2 regions of the Specibacter sp. RAF43 genome follow, and region 1 is predicted to be linked to the other one. Evidence: riboswitches for the same ligand, from Rfam matches in the RefSeq annotation. Region 1 holds a riboswitch; the other holds the start of a gene.
The links. Region 1 has a riboswitch for thiamine pyrophosphate ahead of AB4Y80_RS01740 (bifunctional hydroxymethylpyrimidine kinase/phosphomethylpyrimidine kinase). Riboswitches for the same ligand answer to the same signal wherever they lie in the genome.
Positions count from the first base shown of each region.

Region 1 (9,958 bases):
CGATGTCGGCGATGGACTTCAGCTCCAGGACGATGTCACGGGTGTCGCCCTCGATGCCGAGCAGCGCGAAGCCGGGGGCCTTGCGTTTTTGCGAGGACAGGGCCGCGTTGCCCAGTCCGCCCTGGCCGCCGGCGGCGGCCACGTATTGCGTGCCCTCCCCGACCAGGTCGGCGAGGACGTTGCCGTCCTTGTCCTTGACCACGGTGCCGTCCGGGACGTCCAGGACCACGGATTCACCGATTTTTCCGTCGCGCCAGTCGCCCATGCCGGGGCCGCCGTTGGTGCCGTGCCGGTGCGGGGCGTGGTGGAAGTCCAGGAGTGTGGTGGTTTGCGAGCTGACGCGCAAGATGACGTCGCCGCCGTCCCCGCCCTTGCCGCCGTCGGGCCCGCCCAGCGGCTTGAATTTCTCGCGGTGAACGGAGACGCAGCCATGGCCGCCTGTCCCGCCGGATACGTGCAATACAACCCGGTCAACAAAGCTGGCCAATGAATTCTCCTTGAGTAGTACTTTCGCTGCGCACTAATTCTAGTCCGCGCTGGTTAAAGCCGGGTTAAAGACCAGTGGAGCGAGCCATGCGGCCCGCTCCACGAGGAAATGCTTTGGTATTAGACCGCGGCTGCGACGATGTTCACGACGCGGCGTCCACGACGCGTACCGAACTCGACCGCACCGGCGTCCAAGGCGAACAGCGTGTCATCGCTGCCGCGGCCAACGCCCTCACCCGGGTGGAAGTGGGTGCCGCGCTGGCGCACGATGATTTCCCCGGCCTTGACAACCTGTCCGCCGAAGCGCTTCACGCCCAGGTACTGAGCGTTGGAATCACGACCGTTGCGAGTGGAACTCGCGCCCTTTTTATGTGCCATGTGAAAATGCCTGCCTTTTGACTAAAAGATTTTAAGTGGGATCGACTCGACGCGGGTTACGCGATTGAGGTGATCTTGACCTTCGACAGTTCCTGGCGGTGGCCCTGACGCTTCTTGTAACCGGTCTTGTTCTTGAACTTCTGGATGACGATCTTCGGCCCGCGAAGATCCTCCAACTTCTCAGCCGTAACCTTCACATTGGCCAGGTCCTTCGCGGCGGTGGTGATGTTCTCACCATCGACCAAGAGCAAAGCGGGCAGCTCAAGGGTGCTGCCAACTCCACCGGGGACGCGGTTCATGGTCACGTGGTCTCCGACGGAAACCTTCTCTTGGCGGCCGCCTGCGCGGACAATCGCGTACACCACTGGGGAACTCACTTCTCTCGACGTTATTACAAAGTTTTCATGTGCCTCAACGCCGTGGACCTCAATGGAGTTCTACCAGAGAGTGGTTGCCCTTTAGTGTTGGCGTAAGCACCGAAGATCAAGAATACGCTAATTCAAGCTCCGGCCGCAAATGAGACTGGTTCCGTGCCACTGCGGGAAGGGTGGTGAGAGTAAATCCGCCGCCCCGGCCCGCCCAAGGGAACCGTGCTCCACAACCTTAGCGTGTCGGCGGGTCGGTGGGCGCCATTTTGCGCCGCGCCGCACCGTGTTTCTTCCGCGCACCCCGTGGCGTTAATCACCTCGGCGCGGGCCCGTCGGCACGTGCCGGCGGGGTGCGTCAAAGAATTCCAGTTCGAGGCGGGAGGACTCCTCGAATGCGGTGCGCATGTGCGCACGCTCGGCCGCCGTGCCCCGCCGGGCGGCGGCGTCCAGGATCGAGACGGCCGTGCGGGCGGCCTCGGCAAAGGCCTCGTCCGCATAGGTGCCCAGCCAGGCCGCGTAGGGGTGGTCGGCACTGCGGGTGAGGTGGTCCGCGTGCAGCACCCGGCCCACTTCCGCGTAGAGCCAATAGCACGGCAGCACGGCGGCAACCAGTTCCCCGTAGCTGCCGGCAAACGCGGTGGCCTGCAGGTGGTCCACATAGGTCTTGGTCACCGGGCCCGGCGCCGTCCCTGCGGTGTGCCGGGAGAGCCAGTCGCGGTGCAGCTCCATCTCGACGGCCAAGGCGTTGTGTGCCCCCTCGGCCCAAAAACGCTGCTCGGCCTCGGTGGGGGCCAGGGCGCTGGCCCGGGACAGCACGCGGGAGTACCCGTTGAGGTAGATGGCGTCCTGCGCCAAATAATAGGAGAAGTGCTCCCCGGCCAGGGTGCCCGCGGCCAGGTCCTTGATGAAGTCCAGGGCCAGGATGTCCGCGCGCAGCGGCGCCGTGTCCCGCCACAGGGACCGGCTGAACTCGTCCGCCACGGGCGCGGCGTCCGCCCACAGGGCGTGGAAGTGGTTGACCGGGCCGCGCCCGTGCCCCACGTCCAGGTCCCCGGAGCTTTCCAGCGCCCCGCGCAACCAGGCCTTGACCCGTTGCACGGAGGCGCCCCAGTCGCCGGTTTGGGCCTGCACGGTGGCCAGCCCGGCGGACAGCGAACATCCCGTGCCGTGCGTGTTGCCGGTCTCGATGCGGGCGCCGGGGAATTCCAGCAGCGACCCGTCCGGGCCCGCCAGCGCATCCGGGCACTGCTCCCCCGGCAGGTGCCCGCCCTTGACCAGCACGTGGACGCCGGCCGAGCGGGCCAGCGCCTTGCCCTGCACCAGCGCCTCCTCCCACGACTCCGCCGTCCCCTGGCCGGTGAGGACGCCCAGTTCCGGCAGGTTCGGCGTGATGAGATGGGCGTGCCCCAGCAGGGTGAGCAGGGCGGCCCTGGCGTCGGCGTCCAGCAGCCGGTCGCCGCTGGTGGCGACCATGACCGGATCTAGCACGACGACGGCGGGCCGGGTGCGTGCCAACCAGTCGCCCACGGTCTCGATCACCTCGGCGGTGGCGAGCATGCCGATCTTGACGGCGTCGATGGTGATGTCCTCGCTGAGGGCCTCCAGCTGCCGGGCCAGGAATTCGGCCGGCGGCACGTGGACGGCGCTGACGCCCCGCGTGTTTTGCGCGGTCAGGGCGGTGATGGCGGCCATCCCGTATCCGCCGTGGGCGGCGATGGACTTCAGGTCGGCCTGGATCCCGGCGCCGCCGGACGGATCGGAGCCGGCAATGGTCAAAACTCTGGGCAAATCGTGCAGCCGGGGCAACTCGATGGTCATGGACATCCCTTCGCCGGTGCTGGCCGGGCAGGTTCAACGGGTGTTTTCTCAGCCGGCCCTGGCGGCCTGGCACCCCGTGTCGCTGTCCACCCTAGCCCCCGCGGCTCCCCTTAAGGAAAACTGACCCGCAATAGATGTCCAAAAAACGCGATTTCGCGGCGATTTTCGACAACTATTGCGGGTCAGTTGGCGTCCGGGCTAGAGCTCCGAGGCGGGAACGCCCACGCCCAGGATGATGGGTCCGGCGTCCTTCGTGGGGGCCTGCACCGGCTCCGGCAGCCGGACGGCAGCGCTGCTGTGCTGGGCGGAGCCGTGTGCCGGCACGGGCCCCGTACCGGTCTCCACGTCGATGCCCGCGCCGCCCTGGGCGCGGCTGGCGCTGCGGTTGCGGCGCGAGCGGCGCGAGCGCGAGCGGCTGCCGGCCGGGGTGTCCTCGCCGTCCTGGCCGGAGAGCTGGTCCAGGGCCTGCGCGATGCCGGCCAGTGCGGCGGCCGAATCGGCATGGTGGGCGGGGTCGACGGCGTGGCCGGTGTGATGGCCGCGGGGCAGCTCCACGGCCTCCCCGCCCAGGGTGAGGGTGGCGGTCTCGCCCAGGCTGGTGGGCAGCGACTGCACCTCCACCTCCCCCACATCGTGGTGGGCCGGCTCGGGGCGGGCCGGCTCGGAACGGGCGGCCTCGTGGTGGGCGGCGGCCGCGGCGGCGGCGATGTTGGCCAGGGCGGTCCGGGCGGCATTGGCCTTTTCGGTGCGCTGCGCCTCCGTCAGCTCCTCCACCTCGTGCGTTGCCGGGGCGTCGTCCTCGATGGACGTCTGGCGGCTGCGGTTGCGCTTGCGCTCACTGCGGGTGGAGCGGTTGGCCCCCCGGTCGCCGTCCCGGCCCTCGTTGCGGTTTCCGCCGTGCGGATGGTGCTGTTCGGCGGCCACGGTGTGGACGCGGCGGTGCTCCACGGGAATTTCGTGCGTGACCATGCCGCGGCCGGCGCAGACCTCGCACTGCTCCCCGAAGACCTCCAGCAGGCCGGTGCCCATGCGCTTGCGCGTCATCTGCACCAGGCCCAGGCTGGTCACCTCGGCCACCTGGTGCTTGGTGCGGTCCCGGCCCAGGCACTCCACCATGCGGCGCAGCACCAGGTCGCGGTTGGATTCCAGGACCATGTCGATGAAGTCGATGACGATGATGCCGCCGATGTCGCGCAGGCGCAGCTGGCGGACCACTTCTTCGGCCGCTTCAAGGTTGTTCTTGGTGACGGTTTCCTCCAGGTTGCCGCCGGAACCGGTGAACTTGCCCGTGTTCACGTCAACCACGGTCATGGCTTCGGTGCGGTCGATCACCAGGGAACCGCCGGAGGGCAGGAACACCTTGCGTTCCAGGGCCTTGGAGATTTGTTCGTCGATGCGGTGCGCGCCGAAGATGTCCTCGGTCTTGGTCCACTTTTCCAGCCGGTCCAGCAGGTCCGGGGCCACGTACGTCACGTACGCCTCGATGGTGTCCCAGGCTTCCTCGCCGGCGACGATCAGCTTGGTGAAGTCCTCGTTGAAGACGTCGCGGACCACCTTGATGGTCAGGTCCGGCTCGGCGTAGAGCATTTCCGGGGCGAGCGTCTTGTGGGCGGCGGCCCGGGTGCTGATGCCTTCCCATTGGGCGCGCAGCCGGTTGATGTCGTTGGTCAGCTCCTCCTCGCTGGCGCCCTCGGCGGCGGTGCGCACAATGACGCCCGCGTTTTCGGGCAGGTGGTCCTTGAGCACGCGCTTGAGCCGGTTGCGTTCGACGTCCGGAAGCTTGCGGGAGATGCCGGTCATCGACCCGCCCGGCACGTACACCAGGTACCGGCCCGGCAGGGAGATCTGGCTGGTCAGGCGGGCACCCTTGTGGCCCACGGGATCCTTGGAGACCTGCACCAGGACGGCGTCCCCGGACTTGAGCGCATTTTCGATCCGGCGCGGCTGGCCGTTGAGGTTGGCGGCGTCCCAGTCCACCTCCCCGGCGTACAGGACGGCGTTGCGGCCGCGGCCGATGTCGACGAAGGCCGCCTCCATGCTCGGCAGCACGTTTTGGACCTTGCCCAGGTAGACGTTGCCGATCAGCGAATCCTGCTGGGTCTTGGAGACAAAGTGTTCGGCCAGGATGCCGTCTTCGAGCACCCCGATCTGGATGCGGTCATCGCTTTGGCGCACCACCATCACCCGGTCCACGGATTCCCGCCGGGCCAGGAACTCGGCCTCGGTGATGACGGTGCGGCGGCGGCCGGAGTCGCGGGAATCGCGGCGGCGCTGCTTCTTGGCTTCCAGGCGGGTGGAGCCGCGCAGGCTCGTCACCCGGTTCGACGCGCTCGAGGACGACTCCGCCGGCGTGCGCGGGGCCCGGACCCGGGTCACGGTGTTGGGCGGATCCTCATCGGTGCCGCCGGTCAATTCCAGGTCCGCATCCCCGCGGCGGCGACGACGACGGCGACGCGACGTCACGCCGTCGTCGTGGCCCTCGGTGTCGGCATCGGCATCGTCGGTGCCCGCTGCATGGGCCGGGGCTTCACCCTGGGCGTCGGAGTGCTTGTTGCGGCGGTTACGGGCCCGGCCGCGGCGCGAGCGGGACTCGTCGTGCGAGTCGAAGTCGTCGCCGCCGTCGGCGTCGTCGTGGTCCACGGCGGGCGCGGAGACGGCCAGGCTGAGGTCGGGGGCCTGGAACAGGACGGAGATGCCGGCGGAGGGGGCCAGGAAGGGCGAGTCGGCCGGCACGGTCGCGTCCGGTGCCGCGGCTGCCGCGTCGACCGGGGTTTCGGCGGCGGGCGCTTCGGCGGCGGGGCTGAGGGCGGCGGGCGCTGAGGTGCTAGGTGCCGCGGCGTCCGTGACGGCAGCGGTGGACTTCCGGCGGCTGCGGGCCGGCCGGGTGGGTGCCTCGGCGCCGGGCTGCTCCGCCGCTTCCGCAACGGCCTCCGCGGGCGCGGCGGCCGCGCTGTCGGTGGCGGCGTCGACCTTCTTGACGCTCCGGCGGCGCGCGGGAGCCTTCGCCACGGGCGCCTGGTCGGCGGAAACCGCTTCGGCACTGGCCGGCTCGGCACTGGCCGCGGGGGCAGTGATTGGGGAGGCGGAGTCCAGGTTCAGCACGCCCTGCACCGGGGCGGGTGCGCCGGTCGCGGCCGTGGCCCGGCGGCGCGGGGCCCGCTTGGCGGGCGTCTTGACCGGCTCGACGGCGCTGTCCGCGGCGGCGGCCGAAAGGTCGGTGGCCGGAGTTCCGGTACCGGCCGCGGCGCCGTCCGGCAGGTACCCGTCCGGCACGGTGCCGTCGAGCAAGGCGGCGTCGGCCTTCTTGGCGCGGCTGCGGCGCACGGGCGCCTTCTTCACGGGAGCATCCGCGGCGGTGGCCCCGGCGGGCGGCATCTCCGCGGCAGGGGTGTCGGCGACCGGTGCCGGCGGGGGCACGGGGGCGGGCGAGGTGACCTTGGCCGACGCGCGGCGCGAGCGGGTGGTCCGGGGCTTGGTTGCGGCGGCCGATGAATCCGTGCCGTCAGGTGATTGCGTGCTTGTTGCTGTTTCTGCGCTGGACTTTTCATTATTCATGGAGGGCGTTACCTTCGCACCGTTGCGATACCCCCACATCGAGCACCGTCAACGGCAGGTGTGTCGGCACCCGCGGGCGCCGACGGAAGTCGTCTAATTGCTTTCCAGGCGGCACCATCTTCCGGGTGCTGCAAGCTCTGAAAAGCCGATGGTTTGCCGGATCCGCGTTGTTCTGCGTCAGACTGTCCGGTGGATGGCTGCCGAAAGCGGGAGCGTCGTCACCGGCAGACCCGTGGGCGTGCCATCGGACTGAATGACGCATGTGGATCGCCGTCCAGCCACGTCCATTGTCTCATACACCCCCACCGTCGGCGGGCGAATCACACACGGCGCGCCAAGATTCACACGCTACAATCGGGACACAATAGACCGCACGAAGAAAAGGCGCCCATGCCCTCCCCCAGCGTTTCCGACCGCCTTCCCACAGACCAGGCGCTGCCCGTGCTGGCCCGGCCCAGGCCCTTCGGCTGGTTCCTGGTCATTGCCGGTGCCGTCGCCTGGCTGGCGTCCGCCACCTTGGTGCTGGAGCGGCTGCACCTGTACACCAACCCGGGCGCGAAGGTCAGCTGCGACTTCAACACCTGGATCTCCTGCGGGGACGTCATGAAGACGCAGCAGGCCGCGATCTTCGGCTTCCCCAACCCGTTCATCGGGCTGGTCACGTTCGTGGTGGTCATCACCACGGGGGTCGTGCTGCTGGCGGGGGCGTCGCTGAGCCGCTGGTACTGGCTGGGCCTGCAGCTGGGGGTCACCCTGGGGCTGGCGCTGGTGGGCTGGTTCTGGTTTCAGGCCGTGTACGTGCTCGCCATCCTGTGCCCCTACTGCATGGTGGTGTGGACCGTGATGATCCCGCTCTTCGTCTGGGTGAGTGTCCGCAACCTCCAGCACGGCGTCATCCCGGCCCCCCGCGCCGTGGCCAGGTTCGCCGCCGACTGGGCCTGGGTGATCGTGGGCCTGGTCTACCTGGGCGTGATCGCCTCCATCTTCTTCAAGTTCATGCACCTGATCTTCTCCTCCAATGCCTAACTAAACCGCACCCCGCAGCAACGACGAAGGGCACCTCCCGCACGGGAGGTGCCCTTCGTCGTTGCTGCGGGAGGTGCGGGGTGCGCCTAGGCGAACCAGATGCCGATCTCGCGCTCGGCGGACTCCGCGGAGTCCGAGCCGTGCACCAGGTTCTGCTGGACCTTCAGGCCCCAGTCGCGGCCAAAGTCGCCGCGGATGGTCCCCGGTGCCGCCGTGGTGGGGTCGGTGGTGCCGGCGAGGGCGCGGAAGCCCTCGATCACCCGATCGCCCTCAAAGATGGCGGCGACCACGGGGCCGGAGAGCATGAACTCGACCAGCGGCTCGTAGAACGGCTTGCCCACGTGCTCGGCGTAGTGTGCCTCGAGCTGCCCGCGGGTCGCGGTGACCTTCTTCAGCTCGGCCAGGGCATAGCCTTTGGCTTCGATGCGGGCCAGGATGGCGCCGGAAAGGTTGCGGGTCACGCCGTCGGGCTTGACCAGGACAAGGGTGCGCTCGTAGCTCACAGCTGCTCCACTTCGGTTGTGTTGGGGTTTCCGCACCAGTCTACGGGGCCGGGTCGGGGTGTTCGGCATCCCAGGCGGCCTGCACCCGGGCCCGTTCCCGGTTTTCCCGGTCGATGCGGCTCCCGGCGAACAGGGCATACCACCAGGCCACGGCGAAGAGGATGCCGACCACGAACATCGACGGCTCCTTGAAGCCGCCGGCGATCAGCAGCAGCTGCAGGACCCAGCCCACGGCCGCTCCCCACGGCCGGGCCAGGAACGCGCACGTGGCCACCATCAGCAGGGCGAGCACGCCTCCGATGACCAGGTAGGCGGGGTTCCTGCCCTGCAACCCGAACAGGGCCAGGGCGGCAAAGAGCGCGACGAAAGCCTCGAGCACCAGCACGGTGGAGCCGAACATCATCTTGGTGGAGCGCGGCTTCTTCGGCATGCCGGGGCGCCACTCGCGTTGCGCCTTGGTCAGTCTCGCCATGCCCTAGGCACCTTCCCTTTCGCCGGGCCGGCCCAGCAGGATGCGGGCCTCACCGACCACGGTGATCGAGCCGGTGATGAGCACGCCGCCGGCGAGGTCATTGTTGGACTCGGCACGTTCCACGGCCCATTCGATCGCCTCGTCCAGCTTTTCGGCAATGTGGACGTCGTCCTCGGGCCAGCCCAGCTCGACGGCCATCTCGGCCAGTTCGGCCGCGGGGATGGCGCGGGGCGACTTGGACTGGGTCAGGCAAATCTCCCCCGCCTCGCCACCGTAGGATTCCTTGAGCGTGCGCAGGATTTCCTCGGCGTCCTTCTCCTGCAGGATGCCCAGCACCACCACCAGCTTGCTGAAGGCGAACGCCTCCTGCAGGGCCGCGGCGCTGGCCTGGATCCCGGCCGGGTTGTGGGCGGCGTCCACCACGATCGTGGGGGACGTGCGCAGCACCTCCAGGCGCCCGGGCGAGGTGGCGTTGCGGAATCCCTCCTGGACCAGGTCCAGGCTCAGTTCCTTTTCCCCGTTGCCAAAGAAAGCCTCCAGCGCGGCCAGGGCGACGGCGGCGTTTTCGGCTTGGTGTTCGCCGTGCAGGGGCAGCAGGATCTCCGGGTACCGGCCGGCCAGGCCCCGCAGGGTGAGCAGCTGCCCGCCCACGGCGATGGCCCGTGACTCCACACCAAACTCGACACCCTCAAAGCAGTACCGGGCGTTCTTTTCCCGGGCCCGCTCCAGCAGCACCTGGGCGGCGTCCACCGGCTGGGCGGAGCTGACCAGGAAGGCGCCCTCCTTGATGATGCCGGCCTTCTCCACCGCGATGGCCCCGGTGGTATCCCCCAGCAGCTCGGTGTGGTCGAGGGAGATGGGCGTGATCACGGCGACCTGCCCGTCGCCCACATTGGTGGCGTCGGTGATCCCGCCCAGGCCCACCTCCAGGACGGCGACGTCCACCGGCTCGTCGGCGAACACCGCGAACGCCAGGATGGTCAGGCATTCAAAGTAGGTCAGCCGCGTCTCGCCGACCGCCTGCAGTTCCGCGTCCACGATCAACAGGTACGGGTGGATTTCATCCCAGATCCGCACGAACGTTTCATCGCTGACGGGCGCGCCGTCGATGCTGATGCGTTCGGTGACGCGGGTCAGGTGCGGGCTGGTGTAGCGGCCGGTGCGCAGCCCGTGGGCCATCAGCCCGGACTCGATCATCCGGGCCGTGGACGTCTTGCCGTTGGTGCCGGTCACGTGGATGATCGGGAAGGCCTTGTTGGGCTCCCCCAGGACGTCCATGGCGCGGAACAGCGGGGCCAGCCGCGGTTCCATCTTGTTTTCGGGGGCGCGGCCGAGCAGTTCGGCGTACACGC
Region 1 covers NZ_JBFREA010000002.1:24,395-34,352, reverse strand. Annotated here, with positions in the region: gene obgE (GTPase ObgE) at 1-487, opposite strand, end outside; gene rpmA (50S ribosomal protein L27) at 607-864, opposite strand; gene rplU (50S ribosomal protein L21) at 921-1,229, opposite strand; gene AB4Y80_RS01740 (bifunctional hydroxymethylpyrimidine kinase/phosphomethylpyrimidine kinase) at 1,542-3,050, opposite strand; TPP riboswitch at 3,039-3,137, opposite strand; gene AB4Y80_RS01735 (Rne/Rng family ribonuclease) at 3,249-6,605, opposite strand; gene AB4Y80_RS01730 (vitamin K epoxide reductase family protein) at 6,996-7,631, shown strand; gene ndk (nucleoside-diphosphate kinase) at 7,718-8,134, opposite strand; gene AB4Y80_RS01720 (DUF4233 domain-containing protein) at 8,175-8,606, opposite strand; gene AB4Y80_RS01715 (bifunctional folylpolyglutamate synthase/dihydrofolate synthase) at 8,610-9,958, opposite strand, start outside.

Region 2 (11,065 bases), on a different contig from region 1:
GCCGGGCCAGCAGTTCCTCGACCTTCTCCCCGCCCTGGCCCAGCAGCCGGGGCGCAAACATCAATTCGTCGCGCACCCGGCCGGTGACAAATTGGTGCTCGGGCTCCTGGAAGACGGTGCCGATCCGACCGATCAAATCGCGGCCGCGCCATTTCAACGGCTCGCTGCCGGCCCCGCGCGCCAGCGCCTCGGTGGCGCGAAGCCGCCCCCCAATGGCCGGCAGCAGCCCGGCCAGGGTCAGGGCCAGCGTCGACTTCCCGGCCCCGTTCGGCCCGGTCACGGTCAGCGCCTGCCCGGCGGCAATGCGCACGGACGGCACGACGGCGGCCGGCACGGCCGGGTGCCGGCGACGGCCTTTCTGCCGGGAGACGGCGAGATCGGCCGCCTCCAGCAATAGGGGCGCACCGGCGTCGCACTTCCCGCTGCGCGGCCGGACGGCGGGCACGTAGCCGGGCACCCACACCCCGGCCCGGGCCAGCAGCTCGCGGGCCTGGGCCAACACGGTGGCGGGCGGGCCATCCAGCAGCACGCCGCCGGGCTGGCCGGTGCCGCCGGGGGCCAGCACCACGATCCGGTCCACCACCTCCAGCCAGACGGAGACCCGGTGCTCCACCACCACCAAGGTGGCGCCCGTGGCGTCGAGACTGCGCCGGACGGCGTCGCGCACGTCCACCACGCCGGCGGGGTCGAGGTTGGCGGTGGGCTCGTCCAGGAGCAGCAGGCCCGGCGCCATGGCCAGCATGCCCGCCAGGCCCAGCCGCTGCTTCTGCCCGCCGGATAGCGTGGAGCTGGCATGGTCCAGCGGCAGGTCCAGGCCCACAGCCTCCAGGGCGGCGGGCACGCGGCGCCAGATTTCCTCCCGCGGTACGGACAGGTTTTCGGCGCCAAACGCGACGTCGTCCCCGATGCGGGAGAGCACCACCTGGGCGTCGGGGTCCTGCTGCATCAACCCGGTGCGCCCGCGTGAGTCGGCCACGGGCCGCCCGTCCAGGAGCAGCGAACCGAATTCGCCGGCCTCCTCATCGGCGCCGAGCACCCCTGCCAGGGCGTGCAGCAGCGTGGATTTGCCGGCGCCGGAGGGTCCCAGCAGCAGCACCCGTTCGCCCGGGGCCACCTCCAGGTCCAGGTCGTGGACGGCCTTGGCGGCACGGGACGAATGCTGCCACCCCCACCCCCTGGCGCTGATCCGGACCGGTGCGGTGCCGCGCACCCCCGTGCCCCGCACCCCCGTGCCCCGTGGTTCAGCGGCGGCCATGGATCACAGCACCGGTTCGGTGGCCGCGCGCCGGGACGGCAGGTTGCCCAGCGCACCCGTCCGGGCCAGGCCGCGCACCGCCAGCCAGGACAGCAGCCCGGCGATCACGGCACCGGACACGGCGGCCAGGATGACGTAGAGCAGCTTCCACTCCAGCGCCCAGGCCACGTTGTAGACCAGGCTGTCATTGACTCCGAGGGCCACCCCGGACAACGCCCCGGCCACGAGCGCCACCGGCAGCGTGAACCTGCGGTAGCGGAACAAGGCAAACGCCGCCTCGGCGCCCAGTCCCTGGACCAGGCCGGAGAGCAGCACCGTGAAGCCGAAGTGGGTGCCCAGCAGGCTTTCCACCACCGCGGCAACGATCTCGCAGTACAGCGCGGCGCCGGGTTTGCGGATCACCAGGGCGCCGATCACCCCGGCGATGAGCCATCCGCCGCCGTACAGGGCGCCGACGGGCGGGAAGGCCGCCGTGATGGCGGCGATAACGCCGTAGCCGGCGGACCACAACCAGAAGATGACGCCCACGGCCACGGACAGCACGGAGGCCACCACGATGTCCACGACGCGCCAGCTGCTTTGCGGCGCTTTTGACGGGGAATTGCCGAGGGGATTGGCGGGTTGGCCCGCACCTGACGTGCTCATGTGTGTCCTCCTTTTCAGGAGGGGCGGCCGCGGCGGTCTTTCCGCGCAACCGAAGAGAACTCGACTCCCTTCGCCGGTACTAGCCGGAGCAGGTTCGAGGGTCTGCGGTGAACCGCACTCTCAGCGCCGCGTCCATGGTGGACTGACGCTCCCCTGTCGTGTTGAATTGCGGCTCCAGTCTATCCCTGACCCGCCCCGGCGCCCAATGCCCACGGCGGCGACGGCGGGAGCGCGACGAACCGGCATGCGTTTCGAGACAACCTTTGATTATAACTCGCAATGTGACTTTCGTCTCCCGATTCTTGCGCTACACTCGAAGGTTATATTTGAAAAGCACTCATTGGCGGGTCCTTGGGGGACCAATTTCTAGGGACCACCGTGCATAGATTCCTCGCGCTCTTGACGACTCTTGCCCTGCTAGCCATGGGGCTTTTGATTCCGGCGCCGAGCGCCGGCGCAGCCACACCGGGCATCACGGTACACAAGAGTGCCCCTGGCAGTGTCCTGGTCGGGGACGCCATCTCCTACACGCTTACGGCATCGAATCCGGCCGGGGCCGGCGCGACGGCCGAATACAACGTCTCCTTCCGGGATGTGCTTCCGGCCGGGGTCTCCTATGTTGCGGGAAGCACCGGCCCGGCGTCGGCGGGGGAACCTAGCGTGTATCCGAACCAGCCGGCGGTGGGCCAGACCACCCTGGTCTGGCGTGACGTCTTCGATCTGCAGATCGGCGACACGAACTCCCTCACCTTCATGGCCACCCCGGACGCTGCGGCCCACCCCGTGGGTGACAACATCGCCAACACGGGCCAGGGATTCGCGAACACGGATCCCCGCACGGTGCCGACGTTCGATGCGGCGGGCAAACCCACCACGGGCTTCACGCAGCAGGCCATCAGCAACACCACCGCCACGGGCATTTCCGCGCTGGCCATCAAGAAGACCGAACCCAGTCCCGAAGCCGAACTTCTGCGCGGCCTGCACGATCACCCCACCGTGTACACCATCCCTTTCACAAACAATTCCAAGCACCCCACCAACAACGTGGTGGTGACCAACTACGTGCCGGCCAACCTGGAATTTCTGGGCTGCGGCCTGGTGGACAACACCACCAGCGCAGGCACCAACCCCGGAGGCAAGGAAGAATTCCCCGGCTCCGGGCTGCTAACGACTACCCCGGCGGTACCCGACCCGGCCAGCACCCTGACGCCGGCCCCCGTGTGCCCGGTGCCGGCCTCGGTCTCCACCGTGCAGAACCCTGCCGGATACGCCTCGGGCGTCTACACAAAGGTCGTCTGGTCCCTGGGCACCCTGCCCGCACACCAGACCATCAACATCCAATACGCCGCGGCGGTGCCGCTGCGCGAAAACGTGATGTTCACCAGCCCGCCTGCCCCCGCGGACGGGCTGCAGACGGCCAATCTGGACAACAACACCGGCCCGCTGACACGCCAGGACGGCGGCGGCAAGGATGCCAGGAACCACGTCGAGGCCGCAGGAACCTACACGGGCCCCGTGACCGGGGGCGCAACCTCCGAGGTGGTTGCGAGGAATGACTACACCGTCACGGTGCACGACCTGCGATTGCTCAAGAGCAGCAGCACCGGCCAGTTTGTCGCCGGGGCCCAGGCCGCGTTCACCCTTACCCTTGAGTCCGGCGAGTACACCGACAACTCCGCAATCACGATCACGGACACCATTCCCAACGGCATCTGCCCCCTGGGACCGACGAACTACACCACCGGAGCGCCGGCGGACTGTGCACCTGTTTCCGGCCAGACCCCCTCCACCCCGTACCGGTCCGTGACTCAAAACCCGGACGGCACCTTCACCGTCGTGTTTGAGGCGGTCCCGCAGGTTGACGCCAACGGCGTTTCCACGATCACCTACCCGGTGCGCCTGCGCAACACCTACACCGGCGGCGCCTTGGCCGGCACGCCGACGGCGGCCGGTGACAGCTTCACCAACACGGCAGTGCAGACGGGAACCTCGGCAGCGGTTGGGTCCAACACTGTCGACAGCGGAACGAAGCCGATTACCGACCCGACGGCCGTCACCTTGGGCAGCAAGGCAGAGAGTCTCACCACGGAGGTCGCCAAGCGCGCCACGCCCATGGACTGCTCCACGCAGGGCAACTACGTGGTATCGACGACCCCTCTTCAACCGGAGCTGACGTTTGTCGCCGGTGACAAGGTCTGTTTCCGCTTGACCGTGGCCTTCTCGGATCAGACGGACACCAAAAACCCGACCCTGAGTGACTTCCTGCCGGGCAACCTGGACTACGACGCCGGCTCCGCGGCCGCCGGTCCCGCGAACAACATTGCCGGCCCGGACCTGGGCCCGAGCAACTCGATGGAGCCGGGCACCGCCAACGGTGTGCTGGACTGGAACCTTGGAGCCCTGCAAAACGATGGCTCCCGCGCTGTGCCGGCGAATGCGACCTTCCAGGTCGTCTTCAGCGCCACGGTCAGGGGCGCCGCCGCCGGGCCAACCCCGGACAAAGCCGACAACCTGGCCAAACTCCGTGTGACCAACAGTGCCGGGACGGCACGGTCCCTGCGGGCCAACGCCGGTGTCCAGGTGGACCCGGCAGCTGCGAACATCAGCAAGGGTGTGGCCTCCGTCAATGGCACGGCCCACCCCGGCGGCGGTGACCACGTGGCGGTCAAGGAAGGCGCCCAGGTCCTCTTCCACGTGGCTGTGAAGAACACCTCCGGGACAAACAACACCGTCCCGCAGAGCCTGTCGAACCTAGACGTATGGGACGTGCTGCCCCTGCCGCTGACATGCGCGGACGTGTCCGGACCCACCGACGGTGGAAAGTGCACGGACCCGGGGGATGCCAACCAGCCAACCTTCACCGGCCGGGATAAGCGCAGCGCCATCCGCTGGAGTGGCGCGGTCACCCTGGCCCCGGGTGAAACCCACACGTACGGCTACACGGCGACGGTTCCTGCCGGCACCGGTATTGGCGAGCAACTGAACAACACCTCCGCGGTGCGCTCCTACGTGGCCAGCACCAACAAGGATGACGCAGGCACGACGAGCTACCCGGGCAGCAACATCGACACCACGGTGGACCCTGCCTTGCAGGGCCCCAACCCGGTGACCGATGCGTCGGACATCTACCTGCCGAGCCCCATTGTGGCCAAGGGCGTGACATCCGAGATCGGCGAAGCGGGCAACACCGGCGCCGAAAGCGGTCCTGGCCCATCCACCCAGCTGGTCCCTGGTGAGTCGGTCACCTTCACGGTGACGGCGAAACTCCCGGCAGGGGCCACCGTTTTCAAGGGCACCTTTGCGGACCCGATGCCGAGCGGTCTCATCCAGGACAGCGCCACAGCCGATTTCGCCCTGGACGGTTCGGGTGCCTCGCCCAGCTACGGTCCCCTGCCCTCGGGCATGAGCTTCAGCGCAGGACCGGTGGCGACCGTCGCCTTGGGGGACGTGTACGACAACACCACAACGACGCCGCAGATCATTCGCATCATCATTAAGGCCCACGCGGACAAGGCCAAGGGTGCCGTCCTGCACGGGGCGAAGCTGACGAACACCGCCACCCTCAGCTCGGCCGGTGATCCCCGCACCGGGTTTAAACCCTCGAACGCATCAGCGCCCGCCGCGGGCAACATTGCCGAACCGGCGCCGGCGCTGGCGAAGAGCAACAACAACCCTGCGGCGTCGAAGACCGTTGCCGCAGGCACCACCGTCACGTACACCTTGACGGCATCGAACGCACCGGCACGGCCTGTGTTGCACGACGCCTGGGTGGTTGACTGCATCCCGGCAGGGTTGAGCTTCGCAGGCTACGGAACAGCCAGCCAGGGCACCACGCTTGCGGCCGGGCCGGGGGCGGGCCCCGGCGGAGACAATCGGAGCTGCCCCACCGGCACGACCCAGCTGTCCTGGAATGTGGGCGATCTGGCGGGTGGGCAGACCGAGACGTTGACGTACACCGCCACCGTGGATACGACGGCCACCGGTTCGGTGGTTTACACCAACGTGGCCGCGATCGCGGGCAATAGCCTGGCCGGGCCGCGCACGGCCCCCGCCGACCCGGGCAACGCCCTGGGCCGGGACTACACCAAGACCGCGAACAGTGCGGTCAAGGTCGCCGGGGCCACCTCGACCAAGACGGTGGACCCGGGAGAAGCGACCATCGGCCAGTCCGTCACCTACACGGTCTCGACAAAGTTGCCGGCCAACGTCAACTTCTTCAACGCCTCGATCGTGGACACCGTTCCGGCCGGCCTTGACGTGGCGAGCGTGCAACTCCTGCCCGGCTCGGTGACCTGCACCAACAATGACACCACACCGTGTGGGCTGACCTCGGCCACGCAGCTGCCGGCAAGCGGTTCGACGCTGGTGTTCGCGCTCGGGGATGCACCCTCCTTGAGCCAGGTCCGCACCGTGTCGCTGCAGTACACCGCCAAGGTCGCCGATGTCGGCGCGGCCGTGGCCGGCGCAACCCTGTCCAACGCCGCACACCCGGCCTGGGACGTGACGAGCAAACCCGCGCCCGGCTCCTCCGGGTACACCTTCGACCAGGCGGGAGCCAACGCGGCGGCGCCGCTGAAAATCGTGGAGCCCAAGGTCGGCATCGCGAAGGCCGTCAACGGGGCGAAACGGCAACCGGGCGAGACGTTCACGTACACGGTGACCGCCACCAACGCACCCACCGCTTCGGCCGCCTACTCCGTGGTCGTCCAGGACGTTGTGCCGGCAAACATCGTTGTGGATGCCGCCACCATCACCGGCGGCGGCACCCTCACCGGGAACGATCCCGTGACCGGTGGCGGCAAGATCACCTGGACGGTGGCCGGGCCGGTAGCGCCGGGCGGCGTCGTCGGAGCCGCGGGCTTCACGTACTCGGCGAAGTTGGGGCCCTCCGGCGGGCTCTCCGCCGCACCCTTGACGAGCACCGCAACGGTCACCGGCTACGAATCACTGCCCACCGGTGGGCGCAAGTACACCGGACCCTCGGCGGCAGCCGCGGTAACGCCGCTGTTTCCCAAGCTCACCGCCACCAAGACCACCCCCGCCGGCAGCATCGCCTATATCGGTGAGACCCTGGCCTGGAAGGTGGCCGTCACCAATGATCCACAAGCAGGCACGGCACTCAACGCCGGAGCCTCGGACGTGCTGCCGGCCAGCTGGACCTACACCGCCGGAAGCGCCCAGGTCTCGGTCAACGGCGGCCCGGCAACCGGCGTCGAACCGACCGTGAACACGGCAAACGGCGTGCAGACCCTGCAATGGAACGCGCTGGGAACCCTCCCCGCCGGGGCGGCCCTGACAATCAACTACTCAGCCACACCCGGCAACAACGTCCCCACCACACCCGGGGTGGGGATGCACGTTGATCACACCAACACCGCCACCCCGGCAGGTGAAGACGCCACCGGCGCGACCGGAAACCAGGCCGGTTCCTACTCCGGCCCGCAGGTCAGTGCCACAGCGCACATCGCCGCCGCGGACGTGGCCATTGCCAAGAAGGTCGGCGTTGCACCCGTCGCCGGCAGCGGCGGCAGCTGGATCCTGACTGCGACAAGCAATGGCCCGGACACCGCAACCGGCCCCTTCACCGTCACGGACCCGAGCCCGTTGCCTGCGGGCATCACCATCACCGGAGCCGGCGGCGCCGGGTGGAGCTGCACCACCTCACCGGTATCGTGTACGCGCACCAACGCCGCCGACACCCTGGCCAACGGCGCCGCCTTCCCGGACATCACCCTGAACTACTCCGTCAGCGCGGGTGTCCCCGACCAGACGGCGTACGAGAACACCGCAACAGTCTCGACCCACAGCTACGACCCGAACACCGGGAACAACACCGCCACGGCCTCGATAACCGTGGTGGCCCGGGCCGATCTCGGCTTGCAGAAGACACTGACCTCGCCACTGGTGGCCGGCAGGGACGCCAGCTACGCCATTGACGTAACCAACTACGGCCCGTCCGTATCCAAGTCCGGTTTCTCGGTCGAAGACGTGCTGCCGGCCGGCACCACCTTCGTGTCCGCGGCCGGTACCAACTGGAGCTGCACCGACCCGGCCGGTGGCGCGGCGAAGTGCACCTACGCCCAGGACCTGGCCCCGGGTTCGGCCGCGGCCCAGCTCCAGGTGACCGTGACAATCCCACCCTCGCAGACCGAACCCGTGGTGAACGAGGCCACCGTGACCCCGATCACCGCCGAACCGGCGGATGCGACCCACCCGAACACGGACACCGTCTCAACCGAGCCCACACAGCTCGCGGACCTGGGCATCTCCAAGGCCCTCGATGGGCCCCTCGTTGCCGGATCCACGGCCAGCTACACCATCCAGGTGGCCAACCATGGTCCGTCAAACGCGCGAAGCGTAAAAGTGGTCGACACCCTGAACCCGGATCTGAGCTATGACTCCTTCACGGGCGCAGACTGGAGCTGCGCCGCCACTGGCCAGAGCGTGACCTGTGACTATGTGGCAGCCGGGGCTTTCCCGGCAACGTCTCCGGCCACCGTGAGCACCCTGGTGCTCACGGTCAAGGTGGCCCAGGCACTGGCCGCACCGGTGGGAAACACCGCCACCGTCACGACAAGCACCCCCGACAACGGACCGACGCCGAACACGTCCACCGCGCCCGGGACCGTCACCGGCGTCGCCGACCTCTCACTCACCAAAACCCATCCGGGCAGCGTCAACGCCGGGGCCTCCCTGACATACAAGCTGGCCGTTCACAACGCCGGGCCCTCGAACTCGGCGGCGCCCACCACGGTCACCGACCTGCTCCCGCTAGGCATGACGTTCACGGGCGCCGCGGGCGGGGGGTGGAGCTGCGCCGCTGACGGCCGGCACGTCACCTGCACGAATCCGGCGATCATTCCCGCAGGAGCCGACGCCACAGCACTGAATATCACCGCCCTGGTGGCAGCGGATGCGGGACCGACCACGCTCACCAACTCCGCGAACGTGACAGGCGGTCCGGGAGTCAGCGATCCCAACATCGGCGACAATGCCGCCAGCGACCCCACCCAGGTCACCGAGCAGTCCGCCATGGACCTGGGCAAGACCCTGGTGACGGCAGCGCCCGTCGCGGCCGGAACCAACGCAACGTTTACCCTACAGGCCACAAACAACGGCCCCAGCGATGCCCGCAACGTGGTGGTCAGCGATACCCTGCCGCAATATCTGAGCTACGTATCTGCCGACGGCGACGGGTGGAGCTGTACGGCCGCCATGGTCGTCGTCACCTGTCAACGCCCTTACCTGTCCGCGGCGAGCGGCGGGGCGGCTCCGCCCATCACCCTGGTGGCCAAGGTCGACCCGGGCACGCCGTTGAGCGCACCCACTGGCATGGCAACGCTGACGAATTCTTCTACGATCACTACCTCCTCACCATCAACGCTGCCGGCCCGCCCGGCAACCGCAGATGTTCCCGTGGTGGGTAGCGCGGACCTGGCCATCACCAAGTCGGGGGAAGCGCCGACGGTCATCGCCGGCGCCGGCTTCACCTGGACCCTGAACGTGAAGAACAACGGTCCGAGTGACGCCGCGAAGCCCGTGACGGTCACAGACACCCTGCCCAGCCATCAAACCTTCACCTCATTCAAGGGCGATGGATGGGAATGTTCGCCTGGCCCTGTTCCCGCCGATCCCGCAACCGGCCAGCAAACCGTGACGTGCACCTACGCAGGGCTCCTCACCGGCGCCTCGGCCAGCCCCCTGCACATCACAGGGCAGGTGGATTCCACGGCCACGGAGGCCACGGCAAGCAACGCGGCCTCGGTGACAAGCCCCACACCGGATCCGGACGCGGACAACAACACCACCACGGCCAGTGTTGACGTGAACCGGGTCCTGGACCTGAACATCACCAAGACGCACACCGGCACGGGCGTCGTCGGAAGCACCGTGGCGTTCCAGCTGGCCGTCCGCAACGACAGCCCGACAACAGCAACGAAAGTGCAGGTGGAAGACCCCATGCCTGGGGGGCTCACGCTCGACTCTGCCGCCGGTGATGGCTGGGTCTGCGCCACCGGCGCGAACAAGGCCGTATGTGATCTGACGGATCCGCTCGCCCCCAACGCCTCGGCCCCCGTCATCGCGGTGACCGCCAAGGTCCTGGCGGCAGCGTACCCCTCGGTGACGAATGTTGCGGCAGTGTCCTCACTGGATCCGGAACTTCCCGGCTCCCATGAGTCCAGTGACAAGCTCCTGGTGGATCCATCGGCCCAACTGTCCATCGTGAAGAGCCACACGGGTGACTTCCAGGCCGGCTCCCACGCGACTTACTCGCTGGCCCTGGGCAACCTCGGCCCGACGGCCTCGCCTGGGCCGGTCACCGTCACGAATGTGCTGCCGGCGGGGCTGACCTACGTCATGGCGGAAGGCACGGACTGGGACTGCAAGGCCATCGGCCAGAACGTGAAGTGCGTCCGCGACGGTGCGCTGGCCATTGGGGCTGCCGCGCCCATCACCCTGAGGGTCAAGGTTCTTTCCGCGGCGTTCCCCTCGGTGGAAACCACCGCGAAGGCCGAGGGCCCCGGTTCGTCGCCGGCAATGTCCACGGACACGGCGACTGTCAACCCGCTCGTGGTCTGGTCACTGAACAAGACCCTGGATGACTACTCCGAGAACACCGCCCGATACGTCCTCACGGCCAAGAATGACGGGCCCCACCCGACGTCCGCGCCGATAACGATCACGGACGTCCTGCCGGCCGGACTCGAATTCATCTCCGCCATCGGAGACGGCAGCCAATGCACCAACAGTGCCGGAACCGTCACCTGCCTCCACACGAGCTCGGTGGCATCCGGTGCCTGGATCCAGGCGACCATCACCGCGAAGGTCACCGCCGCCCCAGGCACCACCGTGTCAAACATTGCCTCCGTGACCGGCGGCAGCCCGGCCTCCGGTCACACGCCTGAAGTGGGATCGACGCCGACGACGACCAGCCCGGCTGCGACATTCACCGCCACCGAAGACGGGGCCTTGGCCAACACGGGCGCCCGGACCCTGACAATCCTGCTGTGGGCCGGGAGCGGAATTCTGGGGCTGGGCCTGGCCCTGCTGCTCATAGGACGCGCCCGTCGCCGGGCATAGCAGCAGTCCCACCGGCCGGCCAGACTCCCTACATGGTGTGGATAATCAGGCCGATGTGCGTGAAGTAGTTCATGGCGCCGAAGA
Region 2 covers NZ_JBFREA010000022.1:29,387-40,451, forward strand. Annotated here, with positions in the region: gene AB4Y80_RS12545 (ABC transporter ATP-binding protein) at 1-1,255, opposite strand, end outside; gene AB4Y80_RS12550 (ECF transporter S component) at 1,259-1,900, opposite strand; TPP riboswitch at 1,949-2,065, opposite strand; gene AB4Y80_RS12555 (isopeptide-forming domain-containing fimbrial protein) at 2,279-10,981, shown strand; gene AB4Y80_RS12560 (DUF981 family protein) at 11,010-11,065, opposite strand, start outside.
Region 2: linked by a shared signal. The riboswitch ahead of AB4Y80_RS12550 (ECF transporter S component) and the one ahead of AB4Y80_RS01740 (bifunctional hydroxymethylpyrimidine kinase/phosphomethylpyrimidine kinase) in region 1 are both predicted to bind thiamine pyrophosphate.